2 regions of the Weizmannia agrestimuris genome follow, and region 1 is predicted to be linked to the other one. Evidence: predicted binding sites of a transcription regulator. Region 1 holds the regulator's gene; the other holds the start of a gene.
What was found. Region 1 encodes NrdR, which represses ribonucleotide reductase genes. Its sites were predicted from a motif close to AACACNATATATNGTGTT; they were not measured.
Positions count from the first base shown of each region.

Region 1 (5,542 bases):
AATCCGCTCATTGGGCGTCGTCATCCATATTTTGAAAAAACCGACGAGCGCGGATTTTGACCGTTCCGGGGCCATTACGGGAATCGAAGCGGTCATGCTTGGGATTGCGCTCTCGCTCGATGCATTCGGTGCCGGGATCGGTGCGGGCATCATGGGCTACTCCCCGTTTCTGCTCAGTTTCCTTGTTGCCGGCATGAGCTTTTTGCTTGTCTCTTCCGGCATCCGGCTCGGCATGCTGTTTTCCCGGCTGCAATGGATCCGGAAAATTTCCTTTATACCAGGTGTTCTCCTCATTTTGATCGGTATATGCAAGTTTTAACAAGGCAGGTGGGAGTATGGCAAAGATTATCGGCTTAACAGGCGGGATTGCAAGCGGCAAAAGCACGGTGTCCAATATGCTGAAAACAAAAGGGTTTACGATTGTCGATGCGGATATTGCCGCAAGAAAAGTGGTCGAACCCGGCGAACTTGCGTATGAACAAATCATTGAAGCGTTCGGCGAAGGGATTTTGCTGCAAGATCTCACGCTTGACCGGAAAAAACTCGGGGCACTCATTTTTGCGGATGAAGCACTCCGGATGAAACTAAACAGCATTGTCCACCCTGCAGTCCGGGCCTGGATGACGCGGGAAAAGGACCGGGCAATTGAAAATGGGAAAAAAACTGTCTTTCTGGATATCCCGCTTCTTTTTGAAAGCCGGCTTACCTATATGGTTGAACGCACCATCCTCGTTTACGTGGATGAAGAGACGCAGTTAAAGAGATTAATGACCCGAAACGGCCTTTCAGAAAAAGAAGCGCAGATGCGGATCCGGGCGCAAATGCCGCTGAGCGAAAAAAAGGCACTGGCGGATGCGGTGCTCGACAACAATGGCAGCCTGGAGGAAACAAAACAGCAGCTTGAAAAAATCGTGTCAGATTGGCAGCTCGTTCCATGATGGGTACATCATGGTTTTTTTTATGCAAAAATAGGGGAATAACGCTACATAACTTTTAAAATATGATATACTAATTGATGAATAATGGATTAAAAGTATGTCATTTATTATTCGAAGGAGTTGTCTGCACTGTGGAAACAAAAATTGCGATTAATGGTTTCGGCCGCATCGGCAGAATGGTTTTCAGAAAAGCCATGATGGATAACGCTTTAAATATTGTGGCGGTGAATGCCTGCTATCCGGCGGAAACACTGGCACATTTGATTAAATATGACTCCATCCACGGCGTATTTCCCGGAGAAGTGGAAGTGGAAGAAGAGGAAGCACTCATTGTGAACGGCAAACGCATCCGGCTTTTGGCGGAACGCAATCCGGCCCAACTGCCGTGGGGAAAAATGGATATTGATGTGGTAATTGAAGCAACCGGAAAATTCAATGCAAGGGAAAAAGCCGCGCTCCATCTTCAGGCAGGCGCGAAAAAAGTACTGTTGACAGCGCCCGGGAAGAATGAAGATGTCACGATTGTTTTAGGGGTAAATGAAAACGTTTTAGATATCGAGCGGCATCATATTATCTCGAACGCTTCCTGCACCACAAACTGCCTGGCACCGGTCGCGAAAGTACTTGATGAACAATTCGGGATTGTAAACGGCCTGATGACAACAGTCCATTCTTATACGAATGACCAGAACAATATCGACAATCCGCATAAAGATTTAAGGCGTGCCCGGGCCTGTGGCAAATCGATCATTCCGACGACAACCGGGGCGGCAAAAGCGTTAGGCCTTGTCCTCCCGCAACTGAAAGGGAAACTGCACGGCATGGCGCTGCGTGTTCCGACCCCGGATGTATCGCTAGTGGACCTTGTCGTCGATTTGAAAAAAGAAGTGACGGCAGAAGAAGTGAATGATGCATTTAAGGCGGCGGCGAAAGGCTCGCTGCAAGGCATTTTGGACTATACAGAAGTGCCGCTCGTTTCTTCGGATTATACGACAAATCCGTACTCGGCCATTGTCGACGGCTTATCCACGATGGTCATGGATGGAAGCAAAGTCAAGGTGTTGGCCTGGTACGATAATGAATGGGGCTATTCTTGCCGCGTCGTACAACTGGCACAGCTCGTCGCGGAAAAAATGGAAGAAACCGGGAAAATCAATATTGCCTAAGCCGAACGGAGCAGCACCAGCCTGCTCCGTTTTCGTTACCAGTTTTCAGAGCCGCGCCGGAGGATGACTTGTGCGGGACGCTGACGAAATAGAAGTGTAAACCTTTCTATTCTATTGATGGATAGATGAAAAGTGAGGACTTTTCCGGATATACAAACAGAAGATACATCCAATATGTTCTGCATGTATAAATTTCTTTCGGGAATAGGATAAACCTTTCTGTTGTCTATTCGCCTTCTTTTATATATGATGGTAGTAAGAATGTATCAGAACGGGGGGTTCATATGAAATGTCCGTCTTGCCATAGCAACAATACGCGTGTGATCGATTCAAGGCCGGTGGACGAAGGCCGTTCCATCCGCAGAAGGCGTGAATGCGAAGACTGCTCGTACCGCTTCACCACGTTTGAAAAAGTGGAAGAAACCCCGCTCATTGTCGTGAAAAAAGACGGCAACCGCGAAGAATTTAACCGTGAGAAAATTTTGCGCGGGCTGATTAAAGCGTGTGAAAAACGGCCTGTGTCGCTGGACCAGCTTGAAAAAATCTCCATGGAGATCGAAAAAGAAATCCGCAGGCAAGGATATACAGAAGTCAGTTCCACCCTGATCGGGGAAATGGTGATGGACAGGCTGTCGAAAGTGGATGAAGTGGCCTATGTCCGCTTTGCTTCCGTTTACCGCCAATTTAAAGACTTGAATGTTTTTCTCGATGAACTGAAAGAATTGCTCAACAAGAATGCTTAAACGGAGTGCCTTTTATGAAACCGATTTGGAATGAAATACAGCCAGCTGACCGTTATCGTGCATCGTCAAACGGCCTGCTTCAGGACTACGATCAAAAGGTCATTTCGCTCCTGTACCAGCCGTTAATCGGGCCGCAATGTTACAGCCTGTATATGACATTATGGAATGAAGTGGAAGTCGGCCGGCTCTGGTCCGAAGACTGGAACCATTACCATCTGATGAGCTTTTTATCCATGAATTTGTCTGAAATTTACGAAGCCCGGCTGAAGCTTGAAGGCATTGGGCTTTTGAAAACATATATGAAACAAACGGACGACATCCGCATGTTTATATACGAACTGCAGCCGCCCCTGTCCCCGGAACAGTTTTTCAACGACGGTTTGTTAAATGTTTTCCTGTACCGGCAGCTCGGCAGAACACATTTCCAGCGGTTGAAACACTTCTTCTCCGACCGCGCCGTAGAACCGGGTGAGTACCGGGACATCACCCGCTCATTCCAGGATGTGTATGCCGCAAAAATCGGCCCCGAAGTGCTGAATGAGGCGGAAGCGCAGCAAATCAGCCGACTGGAAGAAAACCGCCGCTATATCGAAAAAACCGCCGCCCCGGTCATAAAAATCGAAAACACCCATTTTAATTTTGACCTTTTATATGCAAACTTACGTGATGAACTGATTCCGCTGCGTGCCATTACGCCGGAAGTCAGAGAAGCGATTGTGAAGCTTTCATTTTTATACGGTTTAAATGAGCTGGACATAAAGAAAATTTTGCTCCAGGCATTGACGGCAGACTTGGAAATCCGGGTGGAGGATTTGCGGAAAATCGCGCGCAGCTGGTACCAGATTGAACATCATGACGAACTGCCACGCCTTGTTGACCGCTTCCAGCCAGAAGCGGATGCGAAAGAACAAAAAGAGCCGGAAAACGATGAGGAGAAATTCCTCCGCTACCTGGAAACGACTTCTCCGAGACAAATGCTGATCGATTTTTCGGGCGGCAGCGAACCGGCGAAAGCAGATCTTGCCGCCATTGAAGAAGTCATGTTTGCCCAGCAGCTTCCCCTTGGGGTTGTAAATGTACTAATCCAATATGTTTTATTTAAAACCGATATGAAGCTGTCGAAAAATTATTTAGAAAAAGTGGCTTCCCATTGGGCGCGCAAAAAACTGAAAACCGCCAAGGAAGCGATGGCGTTTGCCAAAAAAGAAGACCGCCAGTACAAACAATGGCTGAACAATAAAGAGAAGAACGGCACCGGACGGAGAAAGCCGGTCCGGGTTGAAAAGCTGCCGGACTGGTTTAAAAAAGAAGACCAAAAAACCACTGCGACCGCGGTCCAAGCCGATGGCGAGTCAATGGAAGAAAAAAGAAAAAGGCTTGAAAAAATACGTGAACAATACAAGAAAGGGTGAAGGCGGTGGAAAACATAAATGAGACACTCAAAAGGCTTTCATCCAATCCTAGTTTCCGCAAGCGTTATGAAGAAATGAAGCAGGAAATCATCACGCATCCCGACATCCGCGCTTTTTTGGATGCACACCACGGTGAAGTCACAAAATCGATGATTGAAAAAAGCTGGATGAAACTGTACGAATTCATTTCACAGGAAAAAAATTGCAGCCGGTGCAAAAGCCTTGGCGAATGCGTGAATATGATGAAAGGGTATGTGCCGGAACTCGTTATTGAACATGGCAATATTGAGATCCACTATAAAAGGTGCCAGAAGAAAATATTGGAGGATGAGCGCAATAAAACGCGCAGGCTGATCCAAAGCATGCACATGCCGAAAAAAATATTGGAGGCGTCCTTTGGTGATTTTTTCCTTGAACAAATGGGGCGTCTTGATGCATACGATTTTGCGCATCGCTTTGTCCGTGAATACGAGCCGGGCAAAAAAATGAAGGGACTATATTTATACGGCAATTTCGGCGTCGGCAAATCGTATTTGCTTGGTGCAATTGCGAACGAGCTGGCGGACCGGAAACAGGTCTCTTCTTTAATCGTGTATGTGCCTGAGTTTTTCCGCGAAATGAAGGACTCGATCGGCGACCACTCCACCGGGGAAAAGCTGGATACGGTGAAGCAAGTGCCCGTATTGATGTTGGATGATATCGGTGCGGAAACGAACTCGAGCTGGACGCGGGATGAAGTGCTCGGCCCGATTCTCCAATACAGGATGCAGGAAGACCTTCCCACTTTTTTTACATCCAATTTCAGCTATGAGGATTTAGAGTACCATTTCACTTATACCCAGCGCGGGGAAAAGGAAGAATTGAAAGCAGCGCGCATTCTCGAGCGCATCAAATATTTAAGCGCCCCTGTCCGGATGGAGGGGCCGAACCAGCGGGCCTGACCCTTGCATGAGGGGGCCCGCCTTTTTCATTTCGTAACGCTTTCCCGTCTTCTATTTGCTGATGCCGCTTCATATACATAAGGTAAAGCAAACGAGAATGTTTTACCGTACAGGGGGGGCTTGGATTGGAATTCCTGATCAGGGACAAGGATGATGCATTATGGATAAAAGCATATTTTGCAAAGGAAAAACGGCGCACTGTGAAAATCCGGGAAGCAGTGCTGCATGGGAAAATACATTATGTTGTGGAAGCGGCCGGCAATAAACAGGAACTGCAGGCAGCCGTTGCAAATTTCATCATGAAGAAAAAAAGAAACGAGTGGATTTGTAACCAACTGAAAC
Region 1 is NZ_CALPDC010000004.1:8,067-13,608, forward strand. It holds gene ytaF (sporulation membrane protein YtaF) at 1-319, shown strand, start outside; gene coaE (dephospho-CoA kinase) at 336-938, shown strand; gene NFR98_RS03295 (glyceraldehyde-3-phosphate dehydrogenase) at 1,070-2,104, shown strand; gene nrdR (transcriptional regulator NrdR) at 2,389-2,847, shown strand; gene NFR98_RS03305 (replication initiation and membrane attachment family protein) at 2,862-4,259, shown strand; gene dnaI (primosomal protein DnaI) at 4,265-5,200, shown strand; gene NFR98_RS03315 (putative sporulation protein YtxC) at 5,326-5,542, shown strand, end outside.

Region 2 (5,542 bases), on a different contig from region 1:
TGCCCGGACCCCTTCCTTGTGGTCGGCTGTTTGCCCTGCAATCTGCTGGGCGTATGCTTCATTTTCGAGCATTTCATCCAATGTGCTTTCAAAGCTTTTTTGCATATACCGCTTCACGAGGCCGATTGCTTTTGTCGGCATCGCGGCAAGCCTTTCAGCAAAATGCTGCGTTTCCTGTTCCAAGTGGCAGGCTGGAACCACTTTCGTTAATAGCCCGGACGCCATCGCTTCTGGTGCACTGATTTTCTCCCTTAAATTTGCGCATATCATTCACAAAATAATGGAGGTTTTTGTTTTCGTATTGCAATGCCTGTTCGTGTTCAATCCGGCGCGGCTGGCATGCCCCGATACCGGCTGTAATCAAGACCGTTTTTAAAAAATGGAAGCCTGATCCTGTTTCGATGCGAAAGGTGCCGCGGCCGGTTTTCTTCACATCCTGCACCGTTTCGTTCAGCACAATCGTTGGATGAAATTGCATGGCTTGTTCGATTAACCGGTCGGCCAATGATTGCGCTTTCACTTTTGGCATACCGGTTACATCATAAATGTATTTTTCGGGGTAAAGCGCGGCAAGCTGCCCGCCAAGTTGCGACATGCTTTCAATGATTTTAACTCTCATTTGCCGCAAGCCGCCGTAAAAAGCCGCAAATAAACCAACAGGCCCGCCGCCGATAATCGTCACATCATAAACGGTTTCGTCCATCAACCGCCCTCCTTTTTATCATTTTAATTTATATAACGTTTTTAACACGTTATATATTGTTTTTGATATATAAATAGTAGCATCGGACATTTTTGCTGTCAATATTCGAATTAAAATTTTTTAACCATTTTTCTGATGATTCTTTTAACCGGTGTTTTATAAGCGAAAAAAAACGGAGCATCACTTTGCTCCGTTTTTTTCTCCATTATTCCATTTACAAGCCGCATTTTAATTGCGCGCCGCAGTTATCGCATGTATTGCAGCCGCCGATTTCCTTAACTTTCCCTTTCCGGCAGATCGGGCAGGTATCGCCGATTTCGTTGCCGTATGTGACGTTTGTTGACCGGATATCCGGGATGGTATCAACCAGGACGACATGCTGTTTCGCGTGTTTGACTTCCGCTTTTTCCTGTTTTTCTTCCTGTGGTTCTTCTGCTTTCAATGTCAGGACTTGCGAATCCCGGCTCCCGTCCACATAAACGGTTCCGCCTTTCGCGCCGCCCTTATACAGGCGTTCGTACACTTTTTCCACCTGTTCAACCGTGTAGCCGCGCGGGGCGTTGACCGTTTTCGAAATCGAGCTGTCCACCCAGCGCTGGATGACGCATTGGACATCGGCATGGGCTTCCGGTGCAAGATCCATCGCGGTTACAAACCAGTTTGGCAGATGGTCTTTGTCCGTTTCCGGGTGCTTATCCAGATACTCCTGGACGATATCCGCATTGACCTCGATAAATTTGCCGAGGCGACCGCTGCGGAAATAGGAAAAGGAAAAATACGGTTCCAGCCCAGTGGAAACGCCAACCATGGTGCCGGTGGATCCGGTTGGTGCAACGGTTAGCAAATGGGAGTTCCGGATGCCGTGTGTTAAAATCGCCTTGCGGATGTCTTCCGGCATGTTTTTCATATAGCCGGTTTCCGTGAATGCATGGCGCAGGCGGTTTGTCTCTTCTTCGGTTTCACCCGTTAAAAACGGGAAACTCCCCTTTTCTTTTGCGATCTCAATGGATGCGCGGTATGCTTCGGTCGCGATTGTTTCAAACACTTTGTCGACAAGTTTATTGCCTTCTTCAGATCCGTATTCTTTTTCCATATAAATGAGAAGGTCGGCTAAGCCCATAACGCCAAGGCCGACACGCCGTTCCCCGAGCGCCTGTTTTTTGTTTTCTTTCAGGAAGTACGGGGTCGCGTCAATGACATTGTCCTGCATGCGGACGCCGGTATGGACGGTTTGTTTCAATTGGTCCCAGCGCACTTCTTTCGTTTCTTTGTCGACCATTTTTGCAAGATTGACTGCTGCCAGGTTGCAGACGGAATAGGGCGCAAGGGGTTGCTCTCCGCAAGGGTTTGTTGCGACGACTTTCTGGCCGTATGCTTTTGCGTTTGTCATGTCGTTGGCGTTGTCGATAAAGAAGACGCCCGGTTCCGCCGAGTAAGTCGCGCAGATGTTAATCAAATTCCAAAGTTCTTTTGCTTTGATTTTGCGATAGACGCGCACTTTGCGGCCAAGTTTTTCCCATTCGCGCACATCGCCGATCTTATGCCATTCTTCATTGTATATGCGCATTTCTTCTTCGCTGTAATTTTCCACATCCGGAAATTTCAGCTCGAATTCTGCGTCTTGCTCAACTGCTTCCATAAATTCTTTTGTGAGGCAGACGGAAATATTGGCGCCGGTTAAAAATTCCGGATTATGAACGGTGTAATGGCCGCCTGTTTCCAGTTTTTCTTCCGCCTCTTTCATGACTTCTTCCGTAAAGCCGCCTTGGCCCGGAATATGTTTGTAGTTCACAATCCCATGGTACATTTGCCTTTCCATTTCAGAGAGCGGCGTGAATTTCAATTTATCGTGGGCAAGCTTGCGGATCCATTCATCGTTCGTATTTTCGATCAGGAAACGCAAAATCCGCGGATTCTGCATTTTCGAAATGATAAATTCGACAATGTCCGGGTGCCAGACAGCCAGCATGATCATTTGCGCTCCCCTGCGACTGCCGCCCTGTTCGACCAGGTGCGTAAGTTTGGCGATGTCATCGAGCCATGAGACAGAGCCGCTTGATTTGCCGTTGACCCCTCTAGCCAGCGTATTGCGCGGGCGCAGCGTCGAACCGTTTGTCCCAACTCCGCCGCCGCGGCTCATAATTTCCATCACCTGTTTACGGTGTTCGGAAATGCCTTCCCTTGAATCCGGTACAAACGGCATCACATAACAATTAAAATAAGTCACTTCCGTTTCCGAGCCGGCGCCGTAGAGGACGCGGCCTGCCGGGATAAAGTTTAAGTTTACCAGTTCATTGTAAAACTTCTCAAACCATTCTTTCCGTTTCTCTTCTGTTTTTTCCACTGCCGCTAAGCCGGTTGCATTCCGTTTTGCGATTTGTTCGTAGTAGACTTCAAGAGGCTTTTCAATGATATCAAGCGACCTTTTGATGACCCCCGTTTCTCTTTCATCCGGGTGTTCCAGCGCCTGGCGGTAATCTTCTTCAATTAAGACTTCCGCTTCATTTTTTTCCCAGTCGATCCCTTTAATGACGCCGAGCCCCCTGGCCGGAAATTTCGGGTCTTCTTTAATCGTGAGGACAACAAAATCGCCCTTGCCCAATGTGACTTTTTCCGTGTCTTTAAACGCGTATCTGTCAATCATGACAAGCCTTGAAACGCCTTTGTACGTAATGTTCATATCCGGTGTAATCGGATGGACCTGCGGAAATAAGCGGATATCTTCGTTCAGCTTCTCCACATTCCATAATTTTTCTGTCGAAGCAACAGACATAACGACAACTCCTTCTCTATTTCTCCATGCAAATTCTCTGGTGGTTCTGCCTCCTTTAAAATAGCACACCGCAGGGAAAAATTGCAAGCAAAAATACTAGATATTGTATTGACATTTTGTTTTTATATACCATATATTGTGTTTAGGTCAAACCTCTTTCTTTTTGTCAAATGAAAAAAAGAATAAACCATGCCGAAAATCTGAGAAATCCCCCGAAAAAGCAGGCAAACCCGGGCATAACGAAAAAATTTGCCGCTTGCATCAAAAAAGCAGCCATAAAAAGCGCGGCACTAAAGGAAAAAGCGAAAAATCATACCTCTGGCCGCTAAAAAAAACAAATGTTCATTTATCTCTTAAAATTCCATTCATCCGACCGGTACCTTCTGTCTGCCAGTTCTTCGACATACGCCTGTTGCGCCGGCGTCAGCGTGTACGGTTCCAGCCGGATGCCGAGCCCTTCTTCAAACCCCTTATGGAAAGCCTCTTTTGCCTCCTCGTATGTGACGGGAACGTTGCGCAGCTCATTGATTGCAACCGCCTTTTTCTTAAAACTCCGCTGCATCCTTTCTCTCACTCTGTCATTCGGATATTTAAACAGGCTGAACAGCTTGTCCTCATCCATATCGAGCAAAATCGAGCCGTGCTGCAAAATGACGCCTTTCTGCCGCGTCTGTGCGCTGCCGGCGACTTTTCGCCCTTCCACGACCAGTTCGTACCAGCTCGGCGTATCAAAACAAACCGAAGAATGCGGAGACCTTAGTGCCTCCCGTTCTGCTTCCGTTCGCGGCACTGCAAAATACGCCTCCAGGCCGAGCGCACGAAATCCCCTGACAAGCCCCTCTGAAATGACACGGTAGGCTTCCGTGACCGTTTTCGGCATATCCGGATGCGCTTCCGACACGATCACGCTGTAGGTCAGCTCGTGCTCGTGCAAAACAGCCCTTCCCCCTGTCGGTCGCCGGACAAAACCGAGCCCGTATCGTTTTACCGCTTCGAGATCGATTTCCTGTTTTGCCCGCTGGAAATACCCGATTGAAAGGGTGGCCGGATCCCAGCCGTAAAAGCGGATGGCTGGCGGGATCTCCCCTTTGCTGTGCCAGTCAAGCAGGGCCTCATCCAGCGCCATGTTAAAAAACGGCGGACAGTGGCCTGAATCTACAAACAACCAGGTTTCTTTTCCCATATGTACCCCTCTTCTTTAAAATATCACTTTACCAGTTTACCAAAAAACGACGAAAAACGGCAAAGCCCCGCTCAAGTTTGTGCCGATTTTTCCGCTGGTGCTTAAAACAGAACGGTTACGGGCTTTTCAGACGGAAAAAACGGAAAAAATAGCGGTGACATGTTTCTTAAAAAAAGATTTTGATTCAGAAGCGCAACACGAATATAATAGTAGATAGCGCATCAGGTAAGAAAGGGGGCACGAAAGATGTCACAATCGTGGTACACACTCATCATTGTTATTGTTGCGGTAGTAGCATATACTCTCGCCAGATACTACCGGCAGAAAAAAATCCTGAAAAGCTTGACGGAAGAAGAATTCAAGGCGGGTTACCGCAAAGCGCAGCTCATTGATGTGCGCGAACCGAATGAATTTGCAAACGGACATATTTTAGGCGCACGCAATATTCCGCTGTCTCAGCTGAAAATGAGATTAAAAGAGATCCGGACCGATAAACCGGTTTATTTATATTGCCAGAACGGGACGCGCACCGGGCGCGCCGCTGAAATGCTTTATAAAAACGGCTGCCGCGACCTTTACCAGTTGAAAGGCGGCTTTAAAAACTGGACAGGCAAAATCAAATCAGGGAAATAAAAAATGCCGCGGCAATGCTGCGGCATTTTTCTTTTTATTTTTTCACATAACGCAAAACCGGTTTTCGTGCCGCCCGCGTTTCATCCAGGCGTTTGACAATGGTTGTATGCGGGGCTTCCTGGACGATTTCCGGATTTTCCTCCGCTTCTTTTGCGATTTGGATCATCGCGTCAATAAAGGCATCCAGCGTTTCCTTCGACTCTGTTTCCGTCGGCTCAATCATCATGCACTCTTCCACATTGAGCGGGAA
Region 2 is NZ_CALPDC010000002.1:12,432-17,973, reverse strand. It holds gene NFR98_RS01380 (enoyl-CoA hydratase-related protein) at 1-225, opposite strand, end outside; partial or broken gene NFR98_RS01375 (NAD(P)/FAD-dependent oxidoreductase) at 200-703, opposite strand; gene NFR98_RS01370 (vitamin B12-dependent ribonucleotide reductase) at 918-3,476, opposite strand; gene NFR98_RS01365 (lipoate--protein ligase family protein) at 3,823-4,659, opposite strand; gene NFR98_RS01360 (rhodanese-like domain-containing protein) at 4,906-5,292, shown strand; gene gcvPB (aminomethyl-transferring glycine dehydrogenase subunit GcvPB) at 5,327-5,542, opposite strand, start outside.
Region 2: the regulator NrdR is predicted to act here: its motif matches at 3,602-3,619, upstream of NFR98_RS01370 (vitamin B12-dependent ribonucleotide reductase).